One region of the Mesorhizobium sp. DxT genome, then DNA from elsewhere that is predicted to be linked to it. Evidence: predicted binding sites of a transcription regulator. Region 1 holds the regulator's gene; the other holds the start of a gene.
The links. Region 1 encodes LexA, which represses DNA repair genes until DNA is damaged. Its sites were predicted from a motif close to TGTTCNNNNTGTGTTCNG; they were not measured.
Positions count from the first base shown of each region.

Region 2: ACVJNE_RS18460 (helicase-related protein) is a predicted target of LexA. The motif match lies at 3,692-3,709, and genes of this name have one in related genera.

Region 1 is NZ_JBZFLJ010000005.1:52,681-60,534, forward strand. Features, by position in the region: gene moaC (cyclic pyranopterin monophosphate synthase MoaC) at 1-422, shown strand, start outside; gene ACVJNE_RS11055 (molybdopterin molybdotransferase MoeA) at 424-1,635, shown strand; gene lexA (transcriptional repressor LexA) at 1,958-2,674, shown strand; gene ACVJNE_RS11065 (ComEC/Rec2 family competence protein) at 3,334-5,373, opposite strand; gene gltX (glutamate--tRNA ligase) at 5,491-6,912, shown strand; gene gltA (citrate synthase) at 7,081-7,854, shown strand, end outside.
Region 2 is NZ_JBZFLJ010000010.1:86,234-94,087, forward strand. Features, by position in the region: gene ACVJNE_RS18455 (RNA-binding S4 domain-containing protein) at 39-425, opposite strand; gene ACVJNE_RS18460 (helicase-related protein) at 426-3,545, opposite strand; gene phbB (acetoacetyl-CoA reductase) at 4,257-4,982, opposite strand; gene ACVJNE_RS18470 (acetyl-CoA C-acetyltransferase) at 5,104-6,288, opposite strand; gene phaR (polyhydroxyalkanoate synthesis repressor PhaR) at 6,496-7,095, shown strand; gene ACVJNE_RS18480 (ASCH domain-containing protein) at 7,103-7,465, opposite strand; gene ACVJNE_RS18485 (gamma-glutamyltransferase family protein) at 7,497-7,854, opposite strand, start outside.

The DNA.
Region 1 (7,854 bases):
AGCAAGAGACGCAGCGCACTGCGATCGCGCAAGGCGCGGTGAAGATGCAGCCCGCGACGCTGGCCACGATCCTCGCCGGCGATGCCAAGAAGGGGGACGTGCTCGGCACGGCCCGCATTGCCGGCATCATGGCAGCCAAGCGGACGCACGAGCTGATTCCGCTCTGCCACCCGCTCCTGCTCACCAAGGTTTCGGTCGAGATCGAGCCCGACGAGAACCTGCCCGGTCTGCGCGTCACGGCGCTCGCCCGCGTTACCGGCAAGACCGGCGTTGAAATGGAAGCGCTGACGGCGGCTTCCGTCGCCTGCCTGACGATCTACGACATGGCCAAGGCAGCCGACCGTGCCATGATAATTTCCGACATCCGTGTGGTGGAAAAGTCCGGCGGCAAGTCCGGCGATTACCGGCTGCAGGACGTCTGACATGGCTGGCCTGCTGCCGGTTGACGAAGCGCTGCGCCGGCTGCTCGACGATGTGACGGCCCTGCCTCACGAAGATATCACGATTGGTGAGGCCGCGGGGCGTGTTCTGGCCGCTGCAGTCGAGGCACGGCGGACGCAGCCTCCCTTCCCCGCTTCGGCGATGGATGGTTATGCCGTGCGCGCGGCGGACACCACCGACCCGTCCACTGCTTTGAAGGTTATCGGTCAATCGATAGCCGGCAAGCGCTTCGATGGCGCGGTCGGCGCCGGCCAGGCCGTACGCATCTTCACAGGCGCGCCTGTCCCCGAAGGCGCGGATGCGGTTCTGCTTCAGGAAGATGCCGAGCCGGACGAAGACGGGCGAACCGTCCGCGCCAGAGAAGCGGTCACCCCTGGCCGTCACGTAAGGGCTGCCGGGCTCGATTTCCGGGCCGGCGACGTCCTTTTGGCCAAAGGCCGGGTGCTCGACGCGGCAGCGCTGTCGCTCGCAGCAGCCGGCAACCACCCGCTCCTGTCTGTAGTGCGCGCACCGCTGGTGGCGATCCTGGCGACGGGCAGCGAGCTGCTGCCGCCCGGTTCGGAACCCGGGCCCGACCAGATCATCGCATCGAACGGCTACGGGGTCGCGGCGCTGGCGCGCGACGCACGTGCTCGGGTGCTCGACCTGGGCATCGCACCTGACGATCGCGGTATGCTTGCCGCGCGCGTCCGTGACGCACTCTCGGCCGGTGCTGATGTCATCGTGACGCTCGGGGGCGCCTCAGTCGGCGACCACGACCTCGTCCGCGAGGTGCTTACTGGCGAAGGCATGGCGCTCGACTTCTGGAAGATCGCCATGCGCCCCGGCAAGCCGCTGATGTTCGGCAGGCTGGGAGAAACCCGCGTTCTTGGCTTGCCGGGAAATCCGGTTTCAAGCCTTGTCTGCGCGCATCTGTTCCTGAAACCGCTGCTCGCGAACCTTGGCGGCCGCCCACATGTTGCCGACATGAGGGAAGCCGTCCTTGGCGAAGCCATGAAGGCCAATGATCACCGGCAGGATTATGTCCGCGCGGCAGCGACGCATGAGGACGGGCGCCTCGTTGCAAGGCCGTTCGCCGTGCAGGATTCCTCGATGCTGACGACACTGGCGCACGCCAACGCGCTCATCATCCGCGAACCGAACGTGGCCGCTTCGGAGGCTGGAGATGTCTGCCGCGTGCTGATGCTGCGCTGAGCGAGCGGCTTTCTAGTCGCGTTCAACGAGACGAAGATCGTGGCCGGTCGCCGCAATGTGACCCATCCGGTCGGTTCTGGACTGGATGTCCTTCAACCGCTCGATTGCAGCAGCAAGCTCCTTGTCGGAGCGGCGCAGATGTAGATCGCGCCCAGCCTGGCTTCAAACCAGCCGCTCGAGCTCTACAGTCATTTTTTCCCGCGCCACTGTCTCGGAGCCTCCTACGCATTCACGATAATTTAAGCCGTTGCGGAACACAACTGGAACAGATAGTGTTTGTTCTGGTTTTGTTTATGGACTGATTCCCAAAAGGGGCAACAGAATGCTGACGCGCAAGCAACACGAACTGCTTCTCTTCATCCATGAAAGGCTGAAAGAAACTGGCATTCCCCCTTCCTTCGACGAGATGAAGGAGGCGCTCGACCTCGCTTCCAAGTCCGGTATCCACCGCCTGATTACTGCGCTCGAGGAGCGCGGCTTCATTCGACGCCTGCCCAACAGGGCACGTGCGCTGGAAGTGCTGCGGCTGCCAGACTCGATCGCGCCGGGGCTCAATGCGGCCAAAAAGTTCTCGCCCAGCGTCATTCAAGGCAGCCTTGGCCGGGCGCCGGAACCCTCGCGCATCCAGTCTGCCAGCAATGACGATGATGCCGGTGCGGCCGTTGCCATTCCGGTGATGGGCCGGATTGCCGCCGGCGTGCCGATCGAGGCGATCCAGCACAAGACGCACTCGATCAGCGTTCCGCCGGAAATGCTTTCGGGCGGCGAGCACTACGCGCTCGAGGTCAAGGGTGACTCGATGATCGAGGCGGGCATCTTCGACGGCGACACCGTCATCATCCGCGACGGCCAGACCGCCAATCCCGGCGACATCGTGGTGGCTCTCGTCGACGATGAGGAAGCAACCCTCAAGCGGTTCCGCCGCAAGGGCGCCTCGATCGCGCTGGAGGCTGCCAACCCCGCCTACGAAACCCGCATCTTCGGCCCTGATCGCGTGAAGGTACAAGGTAGGCTCGTCGGGCTCATCCGGCGTTATTGATCGGCCATTAGACAAGGTCATGCTCGACTGAGGATGAGCATGAGCATGAGGGGTGGATTGATCGAATCCAACCTATTGGGCTCGATGCACGTCAAGGAATAGCCCGTCGGGCAGCAGGATTCCCGAGCGATGCAGACCCTCCCTCATGCTGGGGGTGCGAGCCCCCGGGTCTTGCCTTCGGCGAGCCCGAGGACAGGCTCCGCGAGCCTCGAAGGACGCACCGATCAGTGCTTTCGCTGCAAAGGCATCGCGGCAGCCGGCTGGCTGTTACTCACCTTGCGATTTCTGCCAGGGTGGAAGTCCCCTCGCCTCACGCGAATACTGCCGGTGCGCGTGCCAGGGCCGATAGGGTTCGCGGATCGCGAAACGAATGTTTGGGTAAAAAGCCGGTCTCGCGGAAGTGCGATTCCTGACACCGGCGTCTGTGCCACTGCTTGCTTCGGTTCCGCGTGTTTCGCCGGCGATGTCTTTCTCGAAAACGATCTCGGCGCTCCCGCGGCGGGCCAAATCGCGCTTGGTGATGACGGTGACGCTGCTGCCGCGACAGGGACTGTTCGCCGTTGCGTCGTCGATGACGATGAGGCTCGCATAAGAACACGCAGTCGAAGCCGTTCGTTCGCCGTCGGCGTGAACGACTATGCCGCCGCCGCCATGGCGCGCTACGCAAAGCCCTTCCCGGCACTGGAATGGCAACGCACCCTGATCATCGGCCGGGGTGGCCGAGGCGGCCCGGCGTCACCTTCCACAGGCCGTGCAACATCGCCCGCATTCGCAGCCCGCTGCCAGTTCTGGAAGGTGAAGGTGCTTGGTCGTTGGCGGTTTACGGCGAGTCTGCCGTCACCGAGATCGACCGCAACAAGCCGCGCGTCCTCGGAGACGTAGACGTGAGGCAGCTGGCGTGTCGCGATCAGCAACGCGCCGGCGACGAGCATCGGAAGTGCTGCCCAGCGTAGTGCGCTGCCGGCCATGGTCATGATCGCCAATGCCGCTGTCAGTACAAGCACCGCCGAAAGCGGGATCGCCCCGGTGGCATCGAATGCCGATCGCTCCGCGAGCCACAGGGCTATCGAATTCATCGCGGATATGCCCATCCCCATCGCGTACAACGCCGGCCCTTCCAGGCCGAAGGGCATCAACAGGCATGCGAAAACCGCTGCCGGCATGACGATGGCGGAAACGAATGGCATGGCCGCAAGGTTGGCGACGAGGCCGAGCGGCGAGACCTGCTGGAAATGCCATGCTGTGAAAAGCGCCGTCGCGAGACCGGCAACGACTGACGTCAGCGACAGTCCCGAGACGTATTTCATGCCCGTTGTGAAGGCCAGCCGCACGGGACCGTACTTTGACGCCTGTCGGCGCGGCGTCCGCCTTTCGCGGTACGAGGCCCAGGCCGCGTAGGCCGCCACGAGCGCGGCGGTTGCAGCAAACGACATGTGGAAGCTCGGCCCCATCACCTCATGCGGGGCGATCAGCAGGATGATGACGGCCGATATGGCAAGGTTGCGCATCGTGAGCGCCGCGCGGTCGACCATGACGGCAAGCAGCATCACCGCAAGCATGGTGAAGCTGCGCTGCGCTGCAATGCCTGCGCCCGAAATGACGAGGTAGGCCGCCGTCGCGGCGAGCGCGCCGAAGGCGGCATATTTCTTCGCCGGCTGTCGCGAGGAAAAGCCCGGTGCAAGCGCAAAGGCGGTGCGCAAGCCGAACATCACAGTCCCGGCCACCAAGGCCATATGCAGGCCGGAGATGGAGATGACGTGATAGAGCCCGACTACGCGGAGCGCCTCGTTCATCTGTTCCGGTATGCCTGCGCGGATACCGGTAATCAGGGCGGCCGCGATAGCGCCCTCAGGGCCGCCGATGCTGGCCGCGATGTCCTGCGCCATGCGTGTACGCCAGCCCTCCACCCATGCGGCGGCGGCAGTCATCAACCCGGGTTTGTCTGCCGTTTCCACGAGCTCCGGATTTCTGAGGAAAAAGCCGACCGCGCCGATACCGTCAAAGTAGCTGTTGAAGGCAAAGTCATAGCTCTGCGGGCGGACTGGCCCGGAAGCAGGCATCAGCCGGACGAGACCTTGCACGGCATCTCCAGGCCGCAATGTTTCCGGCACTTCGCGGGCGGTTGCACGAACGCGATCCGGCGCATACCGAAGCGCCGGCCGCTCGGTCGCGATGACATCGAGCGTCAGGCGGATGCGGCCCGATGCCTGCTGCTCGATGCGGACGACGCGGCCGGTCAGGCGCGTTGAAATCTCGGAGCCGAGCATCTGCGTGCTGGCCCGCCATGTCTCGAATTTCGCGGCAAGAACGCCTGTGAGCGTGATCAACACCGCGAGAGACGCCATCCGTAGTCCAGGCCGGTTTGCGAGCGCGAGTGACAGGGCCACGAGCAGACCAGTGGTCAGAAGCAGGCCGCCAAGTCCTGGCTCGGTCGGTGCCGAGAAGTAGAAAAGCGCGCCCAGCGCGATGAAGACCGGCACGAAGACGAACGCGGTGCCATGCTCAAGCTCGCTGTCCAAGCTGCTGCGCAGCACAGGACCGAGCCTGGCGAGCGGAGTGAGACTGCTTGTCGGTACGGGTAGCGACGGCGCTCGCAGGGTTTGCGGAAGATGGACTTCGGGGGCAGCATTTTCAGGCGCGACGACACGCGCGCCGAACTGAAGGCGCTCGTCCTGTCGCGTCGCCGTCTCCCCGTCCATGCGGCGTTCCCCACCCGGTAATCGCTTGCACGCCGAAGCCTCTATGCTACATGAGCCCCATCAAAACACCACAGGCGCAGCCGCTGCGCGCCCTCATCCGTTTCCGGGGAAGAAGAAATGTCCGACAAGGTCGTCACCCGTTTTGCGCCGTCACCCACCGGCTACCTGCATATCGGCGGCGCGCGCACCGCGCTTTTCAACTGGCTGTTCGCCAAACACACCGGCGGCAAGATGCTGCTGCGTATCGAGGATACCGACCGCGAGCGGTCGACCGATGCGGCAACGGCAGCGATCCTCGACGGCCTCTCTTGGCTCGGTCTGGGTTGGGACGGGGAACCCGTCTCCCAGTTCGAACGCGCGCAGCGTCATCGCGAGGTGGCCGAAGAGCTCGTGCGCAACGGCAAGGCCTATCGGTGCTACGCCACGCAGGCGGAGCTTGAGGAGATGCGCGAGAAGGCGCGCGCCGAGGGCCGTCCGCCGCGCTATGACGGACGCTGGCGCGACCGCGATCCCTCGGAGGCCCCGGCAGGCGTGAAGCCCGCCATCCGCATCAAGGCGCCTACGGACGGCGAGACGATCGTGCGCGACCGAGTGCAGGGCGACGTCAAGTTCCCCAACAAGGATCTCGACGATTTCATCATCCTGCGGTCCGACGGGAACCCGACCTATATGCACGCCGTCGTCGTAGACGATCACGACATGGGCGTGACCCATATCATTCGGGGCGACGATCACCTGACCAACGCGGCGCGCCAGACGGTCATCTACAACGCGATGGGCTGGGATGTGCCGGTGATGGCGCATATCCCGCTGATCCACGGGCCGGACGGCGCGAAGCTTTCCAAGCGCCACGGCGCACTGGGTGTCGAGGCTTATCGCGCGATGGGCTATCTTCCGGAAGCGCTGCGCAACTATCTCGCGCGCCTCGGCTGGAGCCATGGCGACGACGAGGTCATGTCCACTGCGCAGATGATCGAGTGGTTCGAGATCGAGGACGTCAACAAGGGGGCCGCGCGCTTCGATTATCAGAAGCTGGAAGCCCTCAATGGCGTGCATATGCGCCAGAGCGACGACGCCGATCTTCTGGAGCAGTTCATCGCGACATTGCCCTATATCGAGGAGCCCGGCGCCATTCCGCGCGAGCCGGACGCCGCGCAGCGGGCGATGCTGTTTGCCGCCCTGCCCGGCTTGAAGGAGCGCGCGAAGACGCTCGTCGAACTGGCTGACAGCGCGCAATATCTGTTCGTCCAGCGCCCCTTATCGCTCGATGAGAAGGCAGCGCAGATTCTCGACGGCGACGCACGCGCGGTGATCGCCGCGCTGCTGCCGGATTTTGAGGCGCTTGGCGAATGGTCCGCAGAAACAACGGAAGCCGTCGTGCGCGCCTATGCGGAAAAGGCGGGCCTCAAGCTTGGAAAGGTTGCGCAGCCGCTGCGCGCGGCGCTGACCGGCAGGGCCACATCGCCCGGCGTTTTCGACGTGCTTGCCGTGCTTGGCCGGGAAGAAAGCCTCGGCCGGCTGCGCGATCAAAGCGTCTGAACGATTGTGGCGAAGTCGCGTTTTTTGCGTTGCAACAATGTGACCTTGGGATAGCTTGGCACGCTCCCGCAAATCGGATAGCAAGAGCGCGCAATCGGAGCGCGGTTGTTATGCGTCATAGCTGATCGGCGTCGAGGGCGGGCTAACGTACATTGAGAGGTGATAGGGATGACCAGTTCGACTGCAAAGCTTGAATTGAACGGCAAAGCCAGCGAATTCAAGGTACGAAAAGGCTCGGTCGGACCAGAGGTCATCGACATCAGCTCGCTCTACAAGGACACGGGGCTGTTCACCTACGATCCCGGTTTCACGTCCACCGCGAGCTGCGAATCGGAAATCACCTATATCGACGGCGATGCCGGCATGCTGCTGCACCGCGGCTATCCGATCGACCAGCTCGCCGAGCACGGCGACTTCCTGGAAGTGTGCTACCTGCTTCTCTACGGCGAACTGCCGACGAAGGCGCAGAAGGACGATTTCGACTACCGCGTGACGCGCCACACCATGGTGCATGAGCAGATGACCCGGTTCTTCACCGGCTTCCGCCGCGATGCGCATCCGATGGCGGTTATGTGCGGCGTCGTCGGCGCTATGTCGGCGTTCTATCACGACTCCACCGACATCTCCGACCCGCACCAGCGTATGGTCGCCTCGATCCGCATGATCGCGAAGATGCCGACGATCGCCGCGATGGCGTACAAGTACCATGTCGGCCAGCCCTTCATCTATCCGAAGAACGAGCTGAACTTCGCCGCCAACTTCCTGCACATGTGCTTCGCCGTGCCTTGCGAGGACTACAAGGTCAATCCGGTGCTGGCGCGCGCGATGGAGCGCATCTTCATCCTGCATGCCGACCACGAGCAGAATGCGTCGACCTCGACGGTTCGGCTCGCTGGCTCTTCCGGCGCCAACCCGTTTGCCTGCATCGCTGCCGGCATTGCC
Region 2 (7,854 bases), on a different contig from region 1:
GCGACTGCTTGGGAAATGAAATTCCATCGCGGCTAAATTCACTCGTCTTCGCGCAAGGCATCCATGCGGCGGCGATCCTTCTTCGTTGGCCTGCCGCTGCCCTGCGGGCGAACCGGCGCGATCGCGTCAGGCACGGCCTCGCCCCCGCTCGCTGGCGGCGGTGTCAGGTCTTCGTAGAGCGTGCGGGCTTCATCGGCAGGTCCGCGCCGCGTGCCAGGATCGAGAACGCGGTAGACGATCACCCGGCGTTCGAGCGTCATCGTCAGCACGTCGCCCGGTTTGATCTGCTGGGACGGCTGGTCGATCTTGTCCCTGTTGAGACGCACGCGGCCCGCCTGGACGAGTTTGGCCGCAAGCGACCGCGATTTGACCACGCGGGCGAAGAACAGCCACTTGTCGATGCGCTGGCGACCGTCGCCCGGCATCTACTTCTTGAGCTGCTCGCGCAATGCTGCGAGCTTGGCGAAAGGCGAATCCGGGTCGATTTTCGCCGGTCGCTCCTCGCGCGGCTTGCCGCCGGGACGCTCGCCCCCACGGCGCTCCTCGCGCCGGTCCGGCCGGCCCTCTCCCTTGCCCTTGAACTTCTTGCCGCGATCCCGGTCGCGATCACGCCCGTCGCCGCCGCGACCCTGGCGTTCGCCGCCCTCGCGCCGCTGTTCGCCCTTGCCGTGATTGGGGCCGTGATTTGGTGCGCCCCGCCCGCGACCATGGCGCTGGCGGCCGTCGTGGCGGACGGGTCGCCACAGCAGGATCGGCTTCGGCTCCTCGACCACGGCCTCATCCTCAGGGGATGCCGTGGCCGGTGCGTTCGACGCCTCTTCGGCAGGCTGCTCTTCGATCGTTGCGGCCGGCCTTGCTTCGCTGACGGACCCGCTGTCGCTCGCAGGCTCGACGGGCGCCACATTGCCTGCGGCTGCGGCTTCGCCCTCGCTGACGGTCGCTGCGTCCGCCGAAGGTTCCTCCGCAGATGCTTCGGCCGGCACATCGACTGCCACCGGCTTGGCTGCAGCGGCAGCCGCCTGCACTGCTGCGACGCGTTCTCGCTCGGCAGTATCGAAGGCATCGAGCCTTGCCTGGACTTCGGCTGCCGGTTTCGCCTCCGCGCGGTAGCCCAGACCCTTGAGGATTTCTTCCATGTCGTCGGCGGTCGCGCCCAGGATCGACATCATCGCCGGGGTGACGGTGAACGCGGCCCCGTCGAACGCGCCTTCGGGGCGCGGGCCGCTTCCCGCCCGCCACGCAAGCGCGGGACGGATGAGGTCGGCCAGACGCTCCAGAATATCGACACGCACCGCACGGCGTCCAAGCGTGCGATAGCCGGCCAATTGGTAGAATGTCGGCTCGTAGGAAGGCTCCACCATGAGCGAAGTGCGGCCGGATGCGAGCGCATTGACCACGTCGCCGAAACCGGGCTTGTCCTTGCCGTCATTGCCCAGCGACCAGAGCAGCGTCACCAGACCGGCCGGGCCGGGCTTCAGCAGCGCGGGCACGAAGATGTGGAACGCGCCGAAACGCACACCCAGCCGCCGCAGCGCAGCGCGCGCTTCCTGGTCGAGCGCCTTGACGTCGTCGGCGACATCGCGCCGGTTGAGCAGCCCGAAATTCTCCGTCAGCCGGAAAGCGATGCCGCGCGCGATGCCGGTGAGCTGCTCGGCGTTGCGTAGGTCGAAAAGCGGCTTGAGCAAAGTTTCGATCTGGTAGCGCACGAAACGCTCTGCCCTCGCGGCAACCTTGTCGCGCGCCGGGCCGGTGAGTTGCTCGTCGGCCAGCAGGATGACGCGCGGCGTTAGCGGGTCCTCTCCCGCCGTCAAAGTCGCAACCGGCGCACCGATCCAGCGCAGCAACCCGTCAGAGGCGAGCGCGAAATCGCCGTTGGCGGCAACCGCGAAGCGTTCAGCCCGCGCGTCGAACTCCTGCGCCAGCGCTTTCTGCGCGGCTGCCTTGACCGCCTTGGCATCCTCTCCGTCGGCCGCCTGATCGGCCGAGAACCGGAACCCCTGCAACGCGCCGACATGATGTCCTTCGACGACGACGTCACCCGACGGGTTTATTTCTGCTTCAAGCATTGCATTTTCTCTCAGGCGCCTCATGAGCACGGAAGTCCTGCGGTCTACGAACCGTTTCGTCAATCGTTCGTGGAGCGCATCTGACAGCTTGTCCTCTATCTCGCGCGTTTTTTCCTGCCAGTGTGCCGGATCGGCCAGCCAGCCGGGCCGATGGGAGACGAAGGTCCAGGTGCGGATCTGTGCGATCCGATGCGACAGCGTATCGATGTCGCCATCGGTCGTGTCGGCGCGGTCCACCTGTTCAGCCATGTAATTTTCGTCGACGTGCCCCTTGCGGGCTAGGTCCAGATAGATGCTGCCGATGATGTCTGCATGCTGCGCGGGCGCAATGCGACGATAGTCCGGCAGAGCACACGCTTCCCACAGCAGCTCGACCCGGCGGGCGTCGGTCGCGAGCCCGCGCACGTCCTCGTCCTGCGACAGATGATCGAGCGCGCGTGCGTCGACCGCCGGCAGCGCCCGCGTCAGACCCTCCACCTGCGGAATGCGGTCGATCGAGCGCTTGAGACTGCCGATGCTCGAGAAATCGAAAGCCGCGGTGCGCCATTGCAGCACCTTCATGGATTCGAAGCTGTGCGATTCGATGCGTTCGACCAGCTCGTCCTCGAGAGGCGCCACCTGTCCCGTGACGCCGAAAGTACCGTCGCGAAGATGACGGCCGGCGCGGCCAGCGATCTGGCCGAGTTCGGCGGCGCTGAGATCGCGGTACTGATAGCCGTCGAACTTGCGGTTCTGGGCGAACGCGACGTGGTCGACGTCCAGATTGAGCCCCATGCCGATGGCGTCCGTCGCAACCAGATAGTCGACGTCGCCGGACTGGTAGAGTTCGACCTGGGCATTGCGGGTGCGTGGGCTGAGCGCGCCAAGCACGACCGCTGCGGCCCCGCGCTGCCGCCGGATCAGTTCGGCGATGCCGTAAACCTCATCTGCGGAGAACGCGACGATGGCGCTGCGGCGCGGCAATCGAGTCAGCTTCTTCTGGCCAGCATAGGCAAGCTGCGACATGCGCGGGCGCGTGACCACCGAAATCCCACGCAGCAGCTTCTCCAGAATCCCGCGCATCGTGGCCGCGCCCAGCAACAGGGTCTCCTGCCGGCCACGCAGATGCAGGATGCGGTCGGTGAAAATGTGCCCGCGCTCGAGATCGGCCGCCAGTTGCACCTCGTCGATCGCCACGAAGGCGGCGTCCGTCTCGCGCGGCATCGCCTCGACCGTGCACACCGAATAGCGCGCGCCCGGCGGCACAATCTTCTCTTCGCCGGTGATCAGCGCGACCTTCTCGGCCCCTACCTTCTCGCACACGCGCGCATAGACCTCGCGCGCAAGCAGCCGCAACGGCAGCCCGATGACCCCGCTCTCATGCGCGACCATCCGCTCGATTGCCAGATGGGTCTTGCCGGTGTTGGTCGGTCCGAGCACGGCGGTGACATCCCGTCCGGAAAGGACGAGCGGCGCGTCTGTTCTGGTCTGGATGTTCATCGTACGAGGTCGGCCTCTTGCCGCGCCGCAAAGCGGTGGACGCTTCCGTTAGCATGTCTGCACGGTGCAACGGAAGATGCCGGCGCGCCTTCTAGATAGGTCGTAAGGCTCGCCAAGCCAACGCAGCAACCAGCGTTTTTAACGGTTGGAACGAGTCTGGAACGAATCGGCTACGAATCGCTGACTTTCGCATGTTCCCGCTTTGATCACCGCAACATATAGAGATATGCCACACATTGGTCACCACATGCGGAATCTGCGCAAGAACCATTTTCCCTGGCGGGACCAAACCCGTTAACTTTTTGCGGCGGCAGCTGCTGAATTGGCGCTCTGGCATCGTCAACAGCGCCGCAAGCTTCAGAATTCGTTAGTGAATTTTTTACGCACTGTTAACCCTGTGGCTGCGTCGGCGCATTGTCCGTTAACGTTCCGGCCAAACACGGAACGAACCGGCGACGAATCACTGACTTCTGCATTTTCCTGCTTTGTTCACCGCAAGATGTTGTGTCATGCACCGCTTTTCCACCGTAATTCCACAGGCTGTGCACGGCATTTCCACAGGAGCAGCAGTCAGGCGTTAACCACTTACGCTCGGAACCAGTCTGTTCTTGCGCACTCGCTGCTGGGTTGTTGCATGCGTCGGGTCAACAGCTTCGCCCAAAAAGAGACGGCCCCATGGGGGCCGCTTCTTTCCGTAAGCAGAAACGTGGCTCAGACGAAGAACTGCCCACCATTGGCTGAAATGGTCGAGCCGGTGATGAAGCCTGCGTCATCCGAGGCCAGGAAGGCGACGATCCGTGCAATCTCCTCCGGCTCGCCCAGCCGGCCGACCGGGATCTGCGGGATGATGCGCTCGTTGAGCACTTTCTCGTCGATCGCCTTGACCATTTCGGTTGCGATGTAGCCCGGGCAGATCGCGTTCACCGTAATGCCGGCGCGTGCGCCTTCCTGCGCCAACGCCTTGGTGAATCCGAGATCGCCGGCCTTGGCCGCCGAATAGTTCGCCTGCCCCGCCTGGCCCTTCTGGCCGTTAATGGACGAGATCGTGATGACACGGCCGAACTTACGGTCGCGCATGCCTGACCACAGCGGATGCGTCATGTTGAATACGCCGTTGAGATTGGTATCGATGACCTCGCGCCACTGCTGCGGCGTCATCTTGTGAAACATGCCGTCGCGGGTGATGCCGGCATTGTTGACCAGAATATCGACGGGGCCGAGATCGGCCTCGACCTGCTTGATCCCCTCGACGCAGGCGTCGTAGTCGGCGACCGACCATTTATAGACCGGAATACCCGTCTCTTCCTTGAACTTCGCAGCCGCTTCGTCGTTGCCGGCATAGTTCGCGGCCACCTTGTAGCCTGCCTGCTTCAACCCTGCCGATATGGCCGCGCCGATGCCGCGCGAGCCCCCGGTGACAATTGCCGTCCTGGTCATGTGGTTCCTCCTCCCAATTTAGCGAATAAGGAATAGGGGACCAAGGCAGTAGGGATGGCGCTTCTGGTCGCTCTTTCCCCCTACGGCCCTACTCGCCATATTGCCTTACCGACCTCTTCGCTCAGTTCATCGCTTCAACGCACATCGCGACGCCCATGCCGCCGCCGATGCAGAGCGTTGCCAGGCCCTTCTTCGCGCCGCGCCGCTTCATCTCGTAGACCAGCGTGTTGAAGATGCGCGCGCCAGATGCCCCGATCGGGTGACCGATGGCGATCGCGCCGCCGTTCACGTTCACGATGTCCGGGTTCCAGCCCATGTCCTTGTTGACCGCACAGGCCTGCGCGGCAAAAGCCTCGTTGGCTTCGACCAGATCGAGGTCCTCGACCTTCCAGCCCGCCTTCTCGAGCGCCTTGCGCGATGCCGGGATCGGGCCGGTGCCCATGATTTTAGGATCGACGCCTGCCGTCGCCCAGGAAACGACGCGCGCCAGCGGCGTGATGCCCCGACGATGAGCCTCGTCCTCCGTCATCAGGACGACTGCGGCGGCGCCGTCGTTGATGCCGGACGCGTTACCGGCGGTCACCGTGCCCTCCTTGTCGAAGGCGGGCCGCAATTTCTGCATGGCTTCCAGGGTCGCGCCGTGGCGGATATATTCGTCGTCGCCGACCACGACCTCGCCCTTGCGGGTCTTGATCGTCACTGGAACGATTTCATCCTTGAAACGCCCGGCCTTCTGGGCGGCTTCGGCCTTGTTCTGCGAGGCGACCGCGAATGCGTCCTGCTCGTCCCGCGTGAGCTGCCACTGCCGGGCGACGTTCTCGGCCGTATTGCCCATATGATAGCCGTTGAAGGCGTCCCAGAGCCCGTCGCGGATCATCGTGTCGATCATCGAGTAGTCGCCCATCTTCACGCCAGCGCGCAGATGCGCGCAATGGGTCGAAAGCGACATCGATTCCTGCCCGCCGGCGACGATGATGCCGGCATCGCCGCTGGCGATCTGCTGCATGCCGATGGCGATTGTGCGCAGGCCCGAGCCACAGACCTGATTGAGCCCCCAGGCGGAAGCTTCCTTCGGAACGCCGGCGGCAATCGCGGCCTGGCGCGCCGGGTTCTGCCCCTGGCCCGCCGTCAGCACCTGACCAAGAATGACCTCGTCCACTTCCGCCGCATCGACGCCGGCACGGGCAAGCGCCTCGCGGATTGCCACGGCGCCAAGCTCGTGCGCCGGGGTTGCTGCAAATGCGCCGTTGAAGGAGCCGACGGGCGTGCGCGCGGCACTGGCGATGACGATGGCGGGAGCGGACATGGCGGTTTCCTCGAACTCGTTGGCATGTTGGCCTCTACTCATGTTTCTTGCCCGATCACGGGCACGAGTCAAACCGGAATGTGAGGCCGGCGGTCTTGCACTGCACAAAGCGCTTTCATTTGCCGGTCATTTGCGCATATCCTGACGATCAGGGTCGCAGATGGGCCTTGTACGACGTCTGTGTAGCCGCATTCCGGGAGGTCATGAATGCCCGCAAAAGACGATCCGGTGGTGATTAAAAAATACGCCAACCGCCGCCTCTACAACACGGGCACCAGCACCTATGTGACGCTGGAAGATCTGGCGGAAATGGTGAAGAAGGGCGAGGAATTCACCGTCCAGGACGCCAAGAGCGGCGAGGATATCACCCATCCGGTGCTTACCCAGATCATCTTCGAGCTGGAGAACAAGGACGGGCAGAACATGCTGCCGATCCCGTTCCTGCGCCAGCTCATAGCCTTCTACGGCGACCAGATGCAGATGGTCGTGCCGAGCTTCCTCGAGCAGTCGATGATGGCGTTCGCCAAGGAGCAGGAACGCTTTCGCGAACAGATGAAGGACGCCATCGGCAAGTCGCCGATGGAGATGATGAAGATCACGACCCCGATCAAGGCGATCGAGGAACAGACGCGCCGCAACGTCGAGCTCTTCCAGAACGCCATGCGCATGTTCACGCCATTTCCGCCGCAGACGACGCAGGACACGACTGAGGAAGACGTTGCCGGCGACAAGCCTGACGACCTTCAGGACCTGAAGGATCAGATCGCGGCCATGCAGCGCAAACTCGACCAGATGGGGCGTGGATAGGCGCTGATCAGGCGCCTGTTGGTTTGTCTTGATCGCTCGGCTCGCGCAGCGCGCTTGTTTCCGCCGGCGACAGGTGCTCGACGATCTGCACGATGCTGGTCAATTCGATCTCCGGATAATGCTCGCGCATGCCTACGAGCATTACGGTGTCCGGCCATTCCTCCTCCCGCCCAAGGAAGGCGGCCGCTTCGCTGAGCGGCATATCCGTGCATCTCGTGACCCACACGACGGCAGACCTGCAATCATCGCCTTCGCAGACATAGGTCATCAGGCCCGGCTCGATGCGATGCTCGCGCCAGCGGATGGTGGAAGTCTTTTCGCCGCTTTCCACCAAGGGGAACAGTCGGGCGACGACCTTCAGGGTCTGCATCGGTATCTCCAGAAATAGATGTCAGGCAGCGTTACCAGCCCAGCGCGCAACCGTCCTTGCGCGGATCGGACCCGCCGACGAGGAACCCGTTCTCATCGTCGATGACGATCATCTGCCCGCCGCCATGCGGTGCGCCGGCGTCGCGCACCTGATGTCCCCGCGCAACCAGATCGCTGCGGATCTGCGCCGGAATCCCGCCTTCCGCGTCGAGAATACCGTCATCGCCCCAGAACAGCCGAGGGTGATCGAGCGCTTCCTGAGCGTCCATGCCGCGGTCGACCAGGTTGGAAAAGACGTGGGCGTGCCCCATAGGCTGGTAGTCGCCGCCCATCACACCGAAAGAGACTGCAGCACGCCCATTCTTCATAGCCATCGCGGGAATGATCGTG